Regions from separate parts of the Kitasatospora sp. NPDC051705 genome, predicted to be linked through region 1. Evidence: predicted binding sites of a transcription regulator. Region 1 holds the regulator's gene; each other region holds the start of a gene.
What was found. Region 1 encodes HrcA, which represses chaperone genes, less so after heat shock. Its sites were predicted from a motif close to TTNGCACTCNGNNNNNCNGAGTGCNAA; they were not measured.
Positions count from the first base shown of each region.

Region 2: the regulator HrcA is predicted to act here: its motif matches at 4,243-4,269, upstream of ACIA8Q_RS06975 (FmdB family zinc ribbon protein).
Region 3: the regulator HrcA is predicted to act here: its motif matches at 4,546-4,572, upstream of groL (chaperonin GroEL).

Region 1 is NZ_JBITCO010000003.1:144,507-150,257, reverse strand. It holds gene ACIA8Q_RS05550 (16S rRNA (uracil(1498)-N(3))-methyltransferase) at 1-450, opposite strand, end outside; gene dnaJ (molecular chaperone DnaJ) at 568-1,710, opposite strand; gene hrcA (heat-inducible transcriptional repressor HrcA) at 1,787-2,821, opposite strand; gene htpX (zinc metalloprotease HtpX) at 3,085-4,005, shown strand; gene ACIA8Q_RS05530 (hypothetical protein) at 4,109-4,693, shown strand; gene ACIA8Q_RS05525 (DUF3097 domain-containing protein) at 4,725-5,552, shown strand; gene ACIA8Q_RS05520 (Uma2 family endonuclease) at 5,561-5,751, opposite strand, start outside.
Region 2 is NZ_JBITCO010000004.1:87,278-93,028, reverse strand. It holds gene ACIA8Q_RS07000 (phosphatase PAP2 family protein) at 103-912, opposite strand; gene ACIA8Q_RS06995 (sigma-70 family RNA polymerase sigma factor) at 1,337-2,308, shown strand; gene ACIA8Q_RS06990 (hypothetical protein) at 2,497-2,718, shown strand; gene mscL (large conductance mechanosensitive channel protein MscL) at 2,808-3,227, opposite strand; gene ACIA8Q_RS06980 (hypothetical protein) at 3,258-3,530, opposite strand; gene ACIA8Q_RS06975 (FmdB family zinc ribbon protein) at 3,902-4,231, opposite strand; gene ACIA8Q_RS06970 (MFS transporter) at 4,389-5,751, opposite strand, start outside.
Region 3 is NZ_JBITCO010000004.1:260,948-266,698, forward strand. It holds gene ACIA8Q_RS07740 (hypothetical protein) at 1-944, opposite strand, end outside; gene ACIA8Q_RS07745 (PadR family transcriptional regulator) at 941-1,327, opposite strand; gene ACIA8Q_RS07750 (hypothetical protein) at 1,392-2,072, shown strand; gene ACIA8Q_RS07755 (hypothetical protein) at 2,303-2,659, opposite strand; gene groL (chaperonin GroEL) at 2,767-4,389, opposite strand; gene ACIA8Q_RS07765 (cold-shock protein) at 4,734-4,934, opposite strand; gene ACIA8Q_RS07770 (MoaD/ThiS family protein) at 5,485-5,751, opposite strand, start outside.

The DNA.
Region 1 (5,751 bases):
GCGCAGCCGGCGGGACTGCTTGCCCGCCTCCCGGGCGGTGGCCCGCCACTTGGCGAGCGCCTTGGCGCCCCGGTCGCCCTTCCACTGGGTGATGCAGCGGGAGGCGGACCACGGGATCACCACGTCCACGCCGACCTCGGTCATGGTCTCCACCGCCAGCTCGCCGCGGTCGCCCTTGGGCAGGGCCTGGACGACGACGATCCGCGGCGCCGGCTCCGGCTCCCGGCGCACCGCCGCCACCGCGACGTCGATCGCGTCCTTGCCGAGCACCTCGGCGACCGTGCCGTCCACGCCCAGGCCCAGGCCGTCGGCGAGGGTCACCGCCTCACCGGCGGTCAGCCGCTTCACCGCGGCCGCGTGCCGCCCCTCCGGCCCGTCCAGGCGCACCACGGTGCCGGGCGCGGCGGCGGCGATCCGCTCGGTCTCGACGACGAAGACGGGGGCGGTCATGCGGGGAACCTCCGGTGGTGGGGCGGAGCGGGGGCGCTCCGGCTGGGCGGGCACGCGAAACCGGGCGGGCACGCGAAAGGGGTGCCGGGCGGATCCCCGGCACCCCCGCGCGGACGGCTACCGGCCGTTGAACGCGTCCTTCAGGCGCGAGAACAGGCCCTGCTGGCCCGGCGCGAACTGGCCGGCCGGCCGCTCCTCGCCGCGCAGCACCGCGAGCCGGCGCAGCAGCTCCTCCTGCTCGGCGTCGAGCTTGGTCGGCGTCTGCACCTCGACGTGCACTATCAGGTCGCCGCGGCCGCCGCCGCGCAGGTGGGTGATGCCCCGCCCGTGCAACGGGATCGACTGCCCGGACTGGGTGCCCGGCCGGATGTCGACCTCCTCCAGCCCGTCGAGGGTCTGCAGCGGCACCTGGGTGCCGAGCGCGGCCGCCGTCATCGGGATGGTGACGGTGCAGTGCAGGTCGTCCCCGCGCCGCTGGAAGACGGTGTGGGTGGTCTCGGCGATCTCGACGTACAGGTCGCCGGCCGGGCCGCCGCCGGGGCCGACCTCGCCCTCGCCGGCCAGCTGGATCCGGGTGCCGTTGTCGACGCCCGCCGGGATCTTGACGGTCAGGGTGCGGCGGGCGCGCACGCGGCCGTCGCCGGCGCACTCCGGGCACGGGGTCGGCACGACGGTGCCGAAGCCCTGGCACTGCGGGCAGGGGCGGGAGGTCATGACCTGGCCCAGGAAGGACCGGGTGACCTGGGAGACCTCGCCCTTGCCGCGGCACATGTCACAGGTCTGCGCGGAGGTGCCGGGGGCCGCGCCCTCGCCGCTGCAGGTGGTGCAGGTGACCGCCGTGTCGACCTGGAGCTCCTTGGTGGTGCCGAACGCGGCCTCCTCCAGGGTGATCTCCAGCCGGATCATGGCGTCCTGCCCGCGCCGGGTCCGCGAGCGCGGTCCGCGCTGGCCGGCCGCGGCGCCGAAGAAGGCGTCCATGATGTCCGAGAAGCCGAATCCGGCCGCGCCGGCGCCGAAGCCGCCCGCGCCCGCGCCGCCGCCCGGGGACAGCGGGTCGCCGCCGAGGTCGTAGACCTGGCGCTTCTGCGGGTCGGAGAGCACCTCGTAGGCGGCGTTGATCTCCTTGAACCGCTCCTGCGTCTTCGGGTCCGGGTTGACGTCCGGGTGCAGTTCGCGTGCCAGGCGCCGGAACGCCTTCTTGATCTCGTCCTGCCCCGCATCCCGTCGGACGCCGAGTACCGCGTAGTAGTCCGTGGCCACCAAATGCTCCGCTTGTTCCGCCTGTAGAAGTGCTGCGACTGGACACCGCCGTTACCCGTGCAACGGCGGTCGATTGCTACGACTCGGCCAGGATCTGACCCACGTACCGCGCCACCGCACGCACCGCCCCCATTGTGCCCGGATAGTCCATCCGGGTCGGACCGATCACACCCAGTTTGGCCACGCTCTCGTCGCCCGAACCGTAACCGACCGACACCACCGAGGTGGAATTCAGCCCCTCGTAGGCGATCTCGCGCCCGATCCGGACCGTCATCCCGGCGTCCGCGGTCTCACCCAGGAGGCGGAGCAGGACGACCTGCTCCTCCAGGGCCTCCAGCACCGGCTGGATGGTGAGCGGGAAGTCGTGGCCGAAGCGGGTCAGGTTGGCCGTGCCGGCCAGCATGATCCGCTCCTCGTTCTGCTCGGCGAGCGCCTCGAACAGCGTCGCCAGGACGGTGGTGACGGTCGGCCGGTCCGCCTGCTCGAACATCGCCGGGAGCTCCTCCAGGAACCCCGGCACGTCCGGCAGCCGCTGGCCGGCGGCCCGCGCGTTGATCCGGGCCCGCAGGTCCGCCAGGACCGTCTCGCCGACGGTGCCCGGGCAGTCCACCATCCGCTGCTCGACCCGGCCGGTGTTGGTGATCAGCACCAGCATCACCTTGGTCGGGGCGAGGGCGACCAGCTCGATGTGCCGGACGGTGGAGCGCGACAGCGACGGGTACTGCACCACCGCGACCTGCCGGGTCAGCTGCGCGAGCAGCCGCACCGTGCGGGCCACGGTGTCGTCCAGGTCGACGGCGCCGTCCAGGAAGTGCCGGATCGCCCGGCGCTCGGGGGCGCTCATCGGCTTGATCTCGGCGAGCTTGTCGACGAACAGGCGGTAGCCCTTGTCGGTGGGGATGCGCCCGGCACTGGTGTGCGGCTGGTGGATGTAGCCCTCCTCCTCCAGCGCCGCCATGTCGTTGCGCACGGTCGCCGGGGAGACCCCGAGGTTGTGCCGCTCCACCAGGGCCTTGGAGCCGACCGGCTCCTCGGTCCCCACGTAGTCCTGGACGATCGCGCGGAGCACGGCGAGCTTGCGGTCGTCCAGCTGGCGGATCTCACCGGCCATGGGGCACACACCTCCGTCTTCGCACGTTGTCCGTCTGTGTCACAGATGCTGCCGACCGCTCCGGGAAGGCCCCGGATCCGGTGACCGCCCTGGCACTCTGAACCTACGAGTGCCAGAACCGTACCTGCCAGTGTAAGGCCCGGGCCTTGAGGCAGGAACGGCCCGGCCGGAGTGATCCTGCCCGCAGTTCCCGGCGCGGGGGTGGTGCCGTGGGGCCGTCCGGGTGGCAGCATCGGAAGCGACGGCGAATGGAGGAGCAAGCGATGTCGAGCTCGGGCCAGCACACCCGTTTCGCGCCCGACCGCGGTCTGACCGGCCGCATGGTCGTGACGATGTTCGTGATCGGGTTGCTGTACGTCGGTTTCACCGGCCTGCTGATCGCGCTCCTGCGCGGCGCCTGGCCACTGATCGTCCTCATCTCCGGCGGGCTGTTCGTGGCCCAGTTCTGGTTCAGCGACAAGATCACCGAGCGGGCGATGGGCGCCCACCAGGTGAGCCCGGAGCAGTACCCGCAGCTGCACGGCACCATCGACCGGCTCTGCGCCCTCGCGGACATGCCCAAGCCCCGGGTGGCGGTCGCCGACAACGACATGCCGAACGCCTTCGCCACCGGCCGCAACCCGCAGAACGCCGTGGTCTGCGTCACCACGGGGCTGCTGCGCCGGCTGGAGCCCGAGGAGCTCGAAGGGGTCCTCGCCCACGAGCTGTCGCACGTCGCCCACCGGGACGTCGCGGTGATGACCGTCGCCGGGTTCCTCGGCGTCCTCGCCGGCGCGATGACCCGGATCGCGGTGTACGGCGGCTTCATGGGCGGCGGCCGCAACAACAACGACCAGAACGCGGCCATCGTCGCCCTGATCATCCCGCTGGTGTCGATGGTCGTCTACGCCATCAGCTTCCTGCTCACCCGGCTGCTCTCCCGCTACCGGGAGCTCGCCGCCGACCGCGCCGCCGCCCAGCTCACCGGCCGGCCCAGCGCCCTGGCCTCCGCCCTGACCAAGGTCACCGGGCAGATCGCCGCCATCCCCAGCAAGGACCTGCGCCAGGCCCAGCCCTACAACGCCTTCTACTTCGCCCCCGCGCTCGGCGCCCGGGAGACCGCCGCCCAGCTGTTCTCCACCCACCCGACGCTGGAGAAGCGGCTGGACCAGCTGGCGAAGATCTCCGAGCAGCTCGGCCGCTGACCGCGGGGCTCCCCCGCCCACCGCCGCCGCGCCGCCTCACCGGCCCGCCGCCTCGTCACCCCTCCGCCCCGCCACCCCTCCGCCTCGACGCGAAAGGACCACCGTGGGAATCCTGGACGCCCTGTTCGGCCGCACCAAGCCCGTCAAGCCCGACCTCGACCAGCTGTTCGGCGTGCCGTCCGCCGCCCTCACCCTGGAGGCCGGGGCCGGGTTCACCCCCACCGGGCTCGGCTCGGTGTGCTTCGCCGCCGTCGAGGGCGCGGCCTTCGGCCAGGTCGAGCAGCAGGTGCGGGAGCTGCTGGACGCCGACACCGAGCGCGGCGGCGTCCCGGTGGAGGCCTCCAAGGACGGCTACGGCTACTCCTGGCTGCTCGCCCGGCACACCCCCGAGGAGCTGCCCGAGCTGGTGAACGACCTGCACGCGGTCAACAGCGAGCTGGAGGGGAACGGCTTCGGGCCGCAGCTGCTCTGCTCGCTGGTGGGCTTCCGCGACCCGCAGGGCCGGTCGCTCGCCCTCGTCTACCTGTACAAGCGCGGCACCTTCTACCCCTTCGCGCCGATGCCCGGCGGCGGCGAGCGGCGCAACAGCCCGCTCGAACTGCAGGTCAACGCCCTGCTCGGGAACGACCTGCGGCTGGAGAAGGACCTCAGCCGCTGGTTCCCGGTCTGGGGCGCGCCCGGACTCTGACGGTCCGTCCGCACTCCCTATAGTCGCCTGCATGCGCAGCCGCCAGTACGGACCCGACCTGACCCCGCCGTGGAAGAAGCAGACCCCCGCCCCGGAGGTGCCGGCCGACCGGGACCTGGTCGTCGAGGAGGCGGCCACCGGCTTCTGCGGCGCGGTGGTGCGCTGCGAGAAGACCGCCGAGGGCTTCACCGTCACCCTGGAGGACCGCTTCGGCAAGCACCGGGTGTTCCCCCTGGTGCCGCGCGGCTTCCTGCTGGACGGCCGGGTGGTCACCCTGGTCCGCCCGGCCGGCCCCGCCCCCGCCCGCACGCCCGGCCGCACCGCCTCCGGCTCGGTCGCCGTCCCCGGCGCCCGGGCCCGGGTGGCGCGCGAGTCGCGGATCTACGTCGAGGGCCGGCACGACGCCGAACTGGTCGAACGCGTGTGGGGCGACGACCTGCGCATCGAGGGCGTGGTCGTCGAGTACCTGCAGGGCGTGGACGACCTGCCCGCGATCGTCGCCGAGTTCGCCCCCGGCCCCGGCCGGCGGCTCGGCGTCCTGGTCGACCACCTGCTCCCCGGCACCAAGGAGCACCGGATCGCCGCCCGGGTCACCGGCGACGCCGTCCTGGTCGTCGGCCACCCGTACGTCGACGTCTGGCAGGCCGTGAAGCCCTCCTCGGTCGGCATCCCCGCCTGGCCCGACGTCCCCCGCGGCGAGGACTGGAAGCAGGGCACCTGCCGCCGCCTCGGCTGGCCGGCGGACACCCCCGCCGCCTGGAAGCACATCCTGTCCCGGGTGAACAGCTACAAGGACCTGGAGCCCGAGCTCCTCGGCCGCGTCGAGGAGCTCATCGACTTCGTGACCCTCCCGGACTGACGTCCGGATCAGAGCGTTCCGAACTCACCGGTCTCCAGGGTCATCCCCAGGACGTCCACGGGGATCGGGTCCCCGAACTTGGTGGTGCGCCCGGACCAGTAGTCCGGAACGCCCGAGGCGGTCGCCGTGCGCGGCTCGGTGAGCATCAGGCACTCGCCCTTCGTCGGATCGACGATCAGGTAGACCGGGATCATCCCCC
Region 2 (5,751 bases), on a different contig from region 1:
GGCCGGCGTGCGCGGGTGACGCCGGGGTAGCGGCACCACCACCCGCACACCGTGACGTGTGCTCAGCGGCCGGGCGTCAGCGGCTTCGCCCGGGCGGGTGCGTCAGCGGACGGCCTCGTCGGGGTGGTCCGCCGGGTCGCCCTGCGGTTCGGCTCCGCGCGGCGGCCGGACGGACGGCACGATGATCCGCTGGACCCGGGGCCTGGTGCGCCAGTTGACCCGCCGGACGTCCCGGGCCAGCGCGCCCGGGCGCCACAGTTCGACGAGGGCGGTCACGGCGCCCAGCACGATCCCGGCAGCCAGCCAGCCGGCAACCACGTCGCTCGGCCAGTGCACCCCGAGGGCGATCCTCGTCCACCCGATGGTCAGCACGCTGACCGCGGCCACCGTGCAGGCGGCGGTCCGGCCCCGGCGGTGGACCCGGTACCAGACCAGGCCGACCAGCACCGCGCAGGTGATCGCCGAGGCCATGGCGTGCCCGGAGGGGAAGGCCGGGCCGCCGGCGTGCGAGACCGGGTCCCCGAAGGACGGCCGTCTGCGGTCGACGGCCAGCTTCAGTGCCCACAGGGCGCCCCAGCCGACCAGGGTCTGGGCGGCCACCCAGCCGGCCAGCACCCGGGCGCCGATCAGCCAGAGCCAGGCGGCCGCGATCCCCAGGAGGGCACGCATCGTGATCGTGCCGCCGATGTCGGAGAGCGTCTGCACCGAGGCGGTCCAGATCCGGTGCTCCCTGGCGAAGATGTGCAGTTCGTCGATCCAGCTCTGGTCGAGCTGTTCAAGGGGGTGCCAGTGCCCGGTCACCAGGACGGTCAGCAGGCCGAACAGCGCGGCGCAGCCCACTGCGAGCGCCGAGTCCCGCAGCAGGCGGCGGTGACGCGCAGTGACTGAGGTCGCGCTGTTGGTCAGGTGCATGGCTGACACCTTCCCAGTGTCCCGGGTCGATCGGGACGTGGAGTGATAGCGATTCGGCATCGTTTGTGCGGAGAACCTGCGTGCGCCGGGGTGTGAGCGCGGGTGATCGCCGGGGGCGCGGGGAACGACCGTGCCCGTCCGCCGGTTCACCCTGTAGGGCGGTGGTCGTGTGCACGGGGCGTGAGCGACCCGCTCGGAAGCGGTCGCAGAATCGGCACCGGAGGTGCCCGGCCGGTCACCCAGCGTCCAGAACCGGGGTGAAAACCGGCAGGATACTGCATGGCGCGGAAGAATCTGAGTGACTTGGGAATGTTGTCCGGAATCTGTTCGTTGGATCGTTACGTGTGAGCCCCGCGGGGCCCGCACTTCTTGCCCTCTCGGGGCAGGCAGGCAGAGCTCGGCAATTCCAGCAAAGGGAGCAAGCATGGCCACCCGTGCCGTCGTTCGCGACAGGGCCGACCGGACTCGCGCGGCCCGCCCGACCAACCTCGAGGCCGACCGTGACCTGGTCGGCATGTACCTCGACGAGATCGCCAGGACGCCCCTGCTCGATGCCGCCGAGGAGGTCGAGCTCTCGCTGCGGATCGAGGCCGGCGTGTACGCCCAGCACCTGCTGGACGAGGGCGGGTTGCCCGACGGCGTCTCGCGCGAGGAGCTGGAGGTGATAGCCGAGGACGCGGAGCGCGCCAAGGACGTCTTCATCCGCTCCAACCTCCGACTCGTCGTGGCGGTCGCCCGCCGGTACCCGCGCAGCGGCCTGCCGCTGCTGGACCTCATCCAGGAGGGCAACGCCGGCCTGGTGCGCGCCGTCGAGAAGTTCGACTACGCCAAGGGTTTCAAGTTCTCCACCTATGCCACCTGGTGGATCCGGCAGGCGATCACCCGCTCGATCGCCGACCAGTCCCGCACCATCCGGCTGCCCGTGCACCTGGTCGAGGAGCTCGGGCGGATCCGCCGGGTGCAGCGCGAGAAGTCCAAGGAGCTGGGCCGCGAGGCCGACCCGGCGGAGATCGCGGCCGAGCTGGACACCACCGAGGCCCGGATCAAGGACGTGCTCGACTGGGCCCGTGACCCGGTCAGCCTCAACATGTCGGTCGACGACGAGGGCGAGACCCAGTTCGGCGACCTGGTCGAGGACACCGGGGCGACGTCCCCCGAGGACGCCGTGATGGTCATGCTGCGCCGCGAGGAGCTGGACGACCTGATCGGGCGGCTGGACGACCGCACGGCCTCGATCATCCGCTCCCGCTACGGGATGGAGGACGGCCGCGAGCGCACCCTCACCGAGGTGGGCAAGCAGCACGGCCTCACCCGCGAGCGGATCCGCCAGATCGAGAAGCACGCGCTGGCCGAGCTGAAGAAGATCGCGGACCACGCGGGCTTCGAAGCGGCCTGACCGAGCGGCCTGACCGAGCGGCTTGGCCGACCGACCCGGCCCACCGGTCCGAGCGAGCCGCCCGGCCGTGGCACGCGACCGGACCGGCCTCCCGGGCCCCGGTGCGGAGAACTCCGCACCGGGGCCCGCGGTTCGCGGAGCCTAGGCTTGAGGGCGGAACGATCCGGGCGAGCAGCGGAGTGAGCAGGGTGGAAGAGCAGGAGCAGGAGCAGGAGCAGGACCGGGGCCAGCGGAAGCGCGAGGAGCAGCCGGCCGCGGCCAAGGCCCGGCTGGTCTTCCGTGACCCGCTGGACCAGCAGTCGAGCGACGACACCGACGCCGGCTGGGGCGACCGCCCCGGGGCGGGGGAGAGCGGTGGGCGGGGGCTGGACTGGTACCTGAACCAGCGCCCGCCGCACCACGGGGACTGAACGGCGCCGAGCGGCGCCGAAGGGGACGGGAACGGACGGGACGGGAACGGACGTGGCGCGGACGGGGGCCGGGCGGGTGGTGCGGCCCGTCAGCTCCGGGCGGTGACCAGCGCGTCGCGGATCTCGGTGAGCAGCAGCACCTCCTTGGCCTCGGCCTCCGCGGTGGACTCGGCGAGGGTCTTGCGCCGCGCGGTGAACCGGTTCATGGGGACGATCAGGCAGAAGTAGACGACGGCCGCGGTGATCATGAACTGCAGGACGGCGCTGAGCACCGATCCCCACAGGATGAAGATCCCGGACACGACCTCGCCGGTGGGGCTCACCTCGCAGGGGCCCTTGAGGCAGGAGCTGTAGGACGCCAGGTCCTTGGCCCCGAACACGCCGACGATCGGGTTGATCACGCCCTTGACGAAGGCGTTGACGATGTTGGTGAAGGCCGCGCCGATGACGACGGCGACGGCGAGTTCGACGACGTTCCCGCGCAGCAGGAATTCCTTGAAGCCTTTCATGCCGCCGTGAACGACGAAGTCGTCGCCCGGTTACGGGTGATCTTCCAGTGCTCCGGATTGACAACCCGTCCGGCCCACCGCGCCGCCCGGAGGGGGCGGCAGCCCGGCCCGGGCGGGCCCGACCGCGAGTGCCGCGGCCACGGCGAGCAGCACCGCCGCGGGCACCCCGGCCCGCCGCCGTACGACGTGCCGCCAGCGGTGCCACCGGCCGGCGCCGCGCCGGATCGGCGGGAACCGGGGCACCTCCTGCCGGGGCGGGACGGTGGGCGCGGGCAGCGGGATCGAGAGGATCGGGGAGGACATCGGCACCACCGGGGTCGTAGGGCGCCGGCCCCTGCCGGGCCGGCCGCGTTCTGCTGACCCACACGATGGGCGCCCGGCGCCGCCGCGGGAAGCCGTTATCCGCAGCCTGTGGACAACCCGGCCCCTGTGGACGAATCCGTACACCCGCAGGAGTGAGTACGGCCGGCCGGATTGACGACCGGGCCGGTCCGGGGCCACCAGAAGGGCCTGGAACCACGAGAAGGGCCTGGGACCACCAGAAGGGCCCGGAACGACGAAGGAGGCCCGGAACGACGCCCGGGAACGACGAGAAGGCCCGCCGCCCCCGCGCGGAGCGGGGGTGACGGGCCTGTCCCGTGTCGTCGACGGTGCCGGCCGGGCCGGCGCCGTGATCAGCTCGCGGCCGGAGCCGGGCTCGAAGCGCTCGAGGAGCTCGAAGCGGAGGACGTCGAGGAGGACGTCGAGGTCGAGGACGAGCCGTTCGAGGACGTCGAGGACGAGCCGGTCGACGCCGAGCCGCCGGAGCCCACCGAGCTGCTGGAGGACGAGCGGCTGTCGGTGCGGTAGAAGCCCGAGCCCTTGAACACGACGCCCACGGCCGAGAAGACCTTGCGCAGTCGTCCCTGGCAGTCGGGGCACGTGGTCAGCGCCTCGTCGGTGAACTTCTGCACCGCCTCCAGGCCGTTGCCGCACTCGGTGCACTGGTACTGGTACGTGGGCACTTGTCTTCCTCCTGGCACTCTCGCCTGATGAGTGCTAACGATGGTCAATGATGCGGCATTCCGCGGGATCAGTCCAGCGACTCCGGTGTGAGATGAGCCGGGTTGAACGCCCGCGCCGTTCCGGGGTGGTGGTCCGGCGCGGACCGCGGGTACCGGCTCAGCCCTTGGCCGCACCCACCAGCTGCCGCGCCGCGGCGTGCTCCGACGGGGCCGCGTCCGCCGCGGTCGCCCCGTCCGCACCGCCGGCGCCGACCGCGCCGCCGGGCGCGACCAGCAGGTGTCGCAGCGCGACCAGCGCGACCAGGCCGAGGCCGGCGCCGATCACCGGCACCAGGAAGCCCGCGGACGGCCCGTTGGCGTCGATCAGCTGGCCGGCCACCATCGAGCCGACCGCCAGGCCGAGGCCGATGGCGCCGGTCAGCCAGGTGAAGGCCTCGGTCTTGGCGCCGTCCTCGACCAGCGTCTCGACCAGGGTGTAGCCGCTGATCAGGGTCGGTGCGATGGCCAGGCCGCAGACCAGCCCGGCGACGGAGAGCGCGACCAGGTTGGGCATGGCCCACAGCGTCGAGCAGCCCAGGACCAGCAGCGCGTAGCTGGCGATCATCCGCTGCTGCACCGCGTGCCGCCAGGCGATCACGCCGTAGAGCACGCCGGCCACCATCGAGCCGCCGGCGAAGATCCCGTACACGGTGCCGGAGGCGTCGTGCTGGCCGACCGAGTCGGCGAAGGCGTTCACCGAGACCTGCATGCCGCCGAAGACGGCGCCGACCCCGAGGGTGACGCCGGCCAGCAGCCGGACGCCGGGCGAGGAGAGGGCGGAGGCGCGCCGGGCGCCGGGGCGCGGCGTGATCCGGGCGGGCGCGGTGCGCCGCTGGGTGGCGAAGACCAGGCCGCCGACGAGGGTCAGCGCGGCCTCGGCGATCAGGCTGGCGGAGGGGTTGACCGAGGTGGCGATCTTGGCTGCCACGATCGGGCCGACCACGAAGGTGAACTCGTCCGTCACGGACTCGAAGGCGAACGCGGTGCTCACCTTGGCGGCGGAGGTGGCGGACGCGCCCTCGGCGCCGAAGGTGGCGACCCAGCGGGCGCGGACCATGGCGCCGATCTGCGGCACGCTCGCACCGGCCGGGACGGCGGCCAGGAACAGGGTCCAGGCCGGGGCGTGCCCGAGCGCGAGGGCGATCAGCACGCCGACCGACAGGGCGTGCACCAGGACGGTGGGGACGAGCACGGTGGCCTGTCCGTACCGGTCCGCGAGGCGGCCGGTCTGCGGGCCGATCAGGGCCTGCGAGACGGCGGCGACGGCGGTCACGGTGCCGGCGGTGCCGTAGGAGCCGTGGGTGTCCTTGACGAGCAGCAGGATGCCCATGCTGAGCATCGCGTAGGGCAGCCGCGCGACGAACGCGGGCACCAGGAACGTCCAGGCGCCGGGCGTGCGGAGCAGCGCCCCGTAGCCGACGCGGGCGGGCGCGCTGGTGGCGCCGGCGTCCTCGGCGTTGTCGACCGTTCGGCGGGCCGTC
Region 3 (5,751 bases), on a different contig from region 1:
CCGGGGCCGGCGCCCCGGCCACCACCACGGCCGGCCGCACGCACGGCCACCGCCACCAGCACCAGCAGGCCCGCCGCCGGCGCCACGACCGGCAGCACCTGCGAGATCCCGCGGCCCTCGCGCCAGATGTTGAACAGGCCCGCGAAGGTGGTCAGCGACAGCACCGCGACCCCGATCGCGGCCGGCACCACCCGGCCGCGCAGCACGGTGAACGTCAGCAGCAGCGGCACGAGCAGCAGCAGCACGAACCACTGGACGTCCAGCGGGAAGTTCGTGTCGTCCCAGCGCTGCAGCGCGACCAGCAGCCCTCCCCCGGCCACCGAGGCCAGCACCACGCCCCGGGTGCGCCAGTCGGGTGCGGGCAGCAGCGCGGTCGGCGCCGCCAGCAGCAGCACCGCGGCCACCGCGGCCGGCAGGGTCGCCATCCCGACGTACCCGGCCCACCAGAGGTCGAACGCCGGCCGGACGAGCGCCTGCGCCAGGACGCCCAGCCCCATGACGGCCTGCACCACCGCGATGACCCGCACCGCCGTCCAGCGCCCCAGCAGCGCCGCCACCGCGAGCAGCAGCGCGACCACCGGCGGCGCGATCGTCTGGGCGTAGGTGCCGTACGAGTGGTCCCAGGTCAGCTTCCAGGCGGCCCGGTCCGGGTCGAGCACCCACGGCACCAGCCCGGCCCCGGCCAGCGCGCCGGCGACCATCGGCGCGGCCAGCGCGAGCACCCGCCCCAGCACCGAGGAGCCGGTCAGCCCGAGCCGCACCCGCAGTCCGTACAGCGCGAGGTCGAACACCTCGCGGGCGACGGCGGAGCGGCCGGCCTCCGCCGTGGTGTCGGCGAAGACCGCGGCCATCTCCTCGCCGCGCTCCCGGCGGTAGTGCGCCGGGTAGAGCTGCAGCGCGGCCCGCAGCGCCGCCGAGGGCGCCCCCAGGATCGGTGTGGTCATGCGAAACGCCCCCTCTTCGTGGACCTCCCCGGCGACTCCGCCGGCTTCCCCTGCAGCATCGAGCGGACCGCCGAGAGCCGGCGCTCCGCCTCGGTGGCCACCGCCCGCAGCCGCTCGGCCTCGGTGGCGAGCGCGGTCCGACCGGCGGCGGTCAGGGCGTAGCTGCGCCGGGCCCGGCCGTCCACCACCTCCTCGGCCGCGACCTCGATGAGCCCCTGCTGCAGCAGGCGGTCGAGCGCGCCGTAGAGCGTGCCGGTGCGCATCGTGACCCGTCCGTCCGAGATGGCGGCGATCTCCTGGATGAGCGCGTAGCCGTGTCTGGGGGCGTCGGCGAGTGCGGTGAGCAGCAGCAGCGTGGGCTCCTGCATCGAGCGTTCAGTCATGTGACTACATATATCGTCGATCTACCTATCGGTCCAGTGCGACGGCACCGCGAGAATGGCCCCCATGCCCATCACCGAGGAACGCGCCGGGGACCACACCGACGACCGCGCGGACGCCCTGCTCGCCGACTGGACCGCGCTGCTGCACCGCTGCGCCGCGACCGAGGACCCCGAGCCGTACGGGCGGGAGCTGCTGCGCCGCTGGGCCGAACCGCAGCGCCGCTACCACACCCCCGAGCACCTGCGGGCCGTGCTGCGGCACGTCGACGAGCTCGCCGGGCACGCCGCCGACCCGGACGCCGTCCGGCTCGCGGCCTGGTTCCACGACGCCGTCTACCGGCCCGACCGCTCCGAGAACGAGGAGCGCAGCGCCGCCCTGGCGGTCCGCGCGCTCACCGCCGCCGGCCTGCCCGCCGCGCGGGTGGCCGAGGTCGAACGGCTGGTCCTGCTCACCGTCACGCACCGCCCCGAGCCGGGCGACCGCGACGGCGAGGTGCTCTGCGACGCGGACCTCGCCGTGCTCGGCGGCAGCCCCGGGGCGTACGCCGCGTACGCGGCCGCCGTCCGGGAGGAGTACGCCTTCGTCCCGGAGCCCGACTTCCGCGCCGGCCGGGCGGACGTCCTGCGCCGGCTCCTCGCGCTGCCCGCGCTCTACCGCACCCCGGCAGCCCTGGCCCGCTTCGACGCCCCGGCCCGCGCCAACCTGGCGGCCGAACTGGACCGGCTGGCGTCCGGCGGGGCCTGAGAACGGCACCCGGCCACGGCGTGTCCGACAAGACACGCCCCAGGGCGTGTCTTTCGGATCACGTCGGATCAGCGGGCGTCGTTGGGGTGCGTGCATCGGCGGCGCCGAGGAGGGAGTCCATGCGGAGCATCGGCGACTGACGAGAAGCCGGCGTGGGGGTACCCCCGGCCGAAGGCTGGGGGAGTGCGTGCCCCGGCGGCGACCGCCTGGCGTGATCCGAAAGACACGCCCTAGGCGAGTCCCCCGACCGGCGCGACCACCGCACCGTGCTTGCCGCACACCCAGTGCGGCTCCGGCCCCAGCTCGGGCTCCACGCTGAGCGCGTGCGGGTCGCCGTCGGCGGCGCAGTCGGCGCACAGCGGCCAGCGGCCGTAGGCCTCCAGCAGCGCGTCCTGGACGTCCTGGGCGACCAGCCCGAGCACGTACTCGGTGCCGTCCGGCCACTGCTCGAGCCACCAGCGGCGGTGGGTCACGGCCTGTTCCACCAGGGAGACGACGGCGGCGTCCGCCACGTCCCGCGCGGTGAGGTCGGCCAGGATCAGGGCCCGCGCGTTGTGCAGGGCGGTCTCGATGTCGTCGGAAGCCATCTGTCCATTCTCCGGTAGTGCGCCGCTGGAACGCCGTGTGGGCGGCCCCCCGAAGGGGACCGCCCACACGATCGGGATTCGACCGATCCGATCTCAGGAGATCAGGATCAGAAGTCCATGTCACCGCCCGGCATGCCGCCGCCGGCGGCCGCGGCGGCCTTCTCCGGCTTGTCGGCGATGACGGCCTCGGTGGTGAGGAACAGCGCCGCGATGGAGGCGGCGTTCTGCAGCGCGGAGCGGGTGACCTTGGCCGGGTCGATGATGCCCGCGGCGACCAGGTCGACGTACTCGTTGGTGGCGGCGTTCAGGCCGTGACCGGCGGGGAGGTTGCGCACCTTCTCCACCACGACGCCGCCCTCGAGGCCGGCGTTGGTCGCGATCTGCTTGATCGGGGCCTCGAGCGCGACCTTGACGATGTTGGCACCGGTGGCCTCGTCGCCGTCCAGCTCCAGCTTGTCGAAGGCGACACCGGCCTGCAGCAGCGCGACGCCACCACCGGCGACGATGCCCTCCTCGACGGCGGCCTTGGCGTTGCGGACGGCGTCCTCGATGCGGTGCTTGCGCTCCTTGAGCTCCACCTCGGTGGCCGCGCCGGCCTTGATGACGGCCACGCCGCCGGCCAGCTTGGCGAGGCGCTCCTGGAGCTTCTCGCGGTCGTAGTCCGAGTCGCTGTTCTCGATCTCGGCGCGGATCTGGTTCACGCGGCCCGCGACCTGCTCGCTGTCGCCGCCACCGTCGACGATGGTGGTCTCGTCCTTGGTGATGACCACCTTGCGGGCGGTGCCCAGCAGGTCGATGCCGGCGTTCTCCAGCTTGAGGCCGACCTCCTCGGAGATCACGGTGCCACCGGTGAGGATGGCGATGTCGCCGAGCATGGCCTTGCGGCGGTCGCCGAAGCCCGGGGCCTTGACGGCGACGGACTTGAAGGTGCCGCGGATCTTGTTCACGACCAGGGTCGACAGGGCCTCGCCCTCGACGTCCTCGGCGATGATGACGAGCGGCTTGCCGCTCTGCATGACCTTCTCCAGCAGCGGCAGCAGGTCCTTGACCGAGCCGATCTTGGAGTTGGCGATGAGGATGTACGGGTCCTCGAAGGTCGCCTCCATGCGCTCCAGGTCGGTCGCGAAGTAGGCGGAGATGTAGCCCTTGTCGAAGCGCATGCCCTCGGTGAGCTCGAGCTCCAGACCGAAGGTGTTGCTCTCCTCGACGGTGATGACGCCTTCCTTGCCGACCTTGTCCATGGCCTCGGCGATCAGCTCGCCGATCTGGGTGTCGGCGGCCGAGATGGAGGCGGTGGAGGCGATCTGCTCCTTGGTCTCCACGTCCTTGGCCTGGGCCAGCAGCTGGTCGGAGACGGCGGCGACGGCCTTCTCGATGCCGCGCTTCAGGGCCATCGGGTTGGCGCCGGCGGCGACGTTGCGCAGACCCTCGCGAACCAGGGCCTGGGCGAGCACGGTGGCGGTGGTGGTGCCGTCACCCGCGACGTCGTCGGTCTTCTTGGCGACCTCCTTGACGAGCTCCGCGCCGATCTTCTCGTACGGGTCCTCGAGCTCGATCTCCTTGGCGATGGAGACACCGTCGTTGGTGATCGTGGGGGCGCCCCACTTCTTCTCCAGCACGACGTTGCGGCCCTTGGGGCCGAGCGTGACCTTCACTGCGTCGGCGAGCTGGTTCATGCCACGCTCAAGGCCGCGGCGAGCTTCCTCATCAAAGGCGATGATCTTGGCCATCAGAAGTGGTCCTCCGGGACACGGTCGACTGCTCGGACCAAGGGGTGCCCGCGACGGACGGCCCTGGTGTGCGGGGGTCTTTTCCCCTACCGCTCCCGGGGGCCTCACCGACCCGGTCCGCTGTCACTCTCACGCTGTGAGTGCTAACGCCAATGATTAGCACTCCGGGTGGTCGAGTGCAAGCCCAATCGCGATCCCGCGAGCCGTCCGGCGCGATCCCGGGGGCCCCCGCAACTCCCCGCCCGGGAACGCCGACGGGCCCGCACGACGCGTGTCGTACGGGCCCGCCGAGAAGCGAGTGGTCACCAGCCGTGGGCCGCGCCGAGCTCCTGGAGCCGAAGAGGTCAGACCGAGCGGACCATGTCCGCCTGCGGGCCCTTCTGTCCCTGGGAGATCTCGAACTCGACCCGCTGGCCCTCCTCGAGGGTGCGGTAGCCGTCCATCTGGATCGCGCTGTAGTGGACGAAGACGTCCGCACCACCGTCGACCGCGATGAAGCCGTAGCCCTTCTCCGCGTTGAACCACTTGACGGTGCCCTGAGCCATTCCGAACTCCCCTAGTGCTGTGCTGGCCCTTCACGCGCCCGCAGGTCGCGGGCCCGGGTCTGGTTTGGAGGCCGGCCCGGGGAACCCCCCCTGGGCGCAGCCGTGCACGCCGCAATCCTCCGCCGGGGCGCCTGACGGCATCCTGTGAGCGGCTGACTACGTCGACCGCCGCTGAATGTATCCGGATCGACGCCCTCTGCAACAGGGTCAACTGCGGGGAATTCCGGGTGCGCACCAGGGGACACTGCGGGCGGAATCGGAATGAACTCGGCATTTGACGCCGGACATAGCGGACGAATTACTACAGATCACCGCGCGAATTCTGACATCGGCCTGACATGTTTCGCAGCGCCGGGGCCCAGCGGGTCTCAACGGCCGGACGGCGGTCCGGCGAATCGCGGGGGAGGATGAAGAGAATCCCTTTTCCCAGCCGAGCCACACTCTACTCCGACTCCACCGGGATATATTCCCGCCGAAATGCGCACGGCCGCCCACGCGCACGGAGAGCGGAATTCCGTGCGCGCGGGCGGCCGGCCCGGGCGGGTGCGGCTCAGCAGCCGCCGGCCACCGCCGGGATGATCGAGACGCCGGCCCCGTCCGCGACCTCCGTCGCCAGGCCGTCGGCGAAGCGCACGTCGTCGTCGTTCACGTAGACGTTGACGAAGCGGCGCAGCTTGCCGGTGTCGTCCAGGATGCGGGCGGAGATGCCCGCGTGGTTCTTCTCCAGGTCGGCGATGACCTCGCCGAGGGTGGCGCCCTCGGCGCTCACCTCGGCGGCGCCGCCGGTGTAGGTGCGCAGGATGGTGGGGATGCGGAC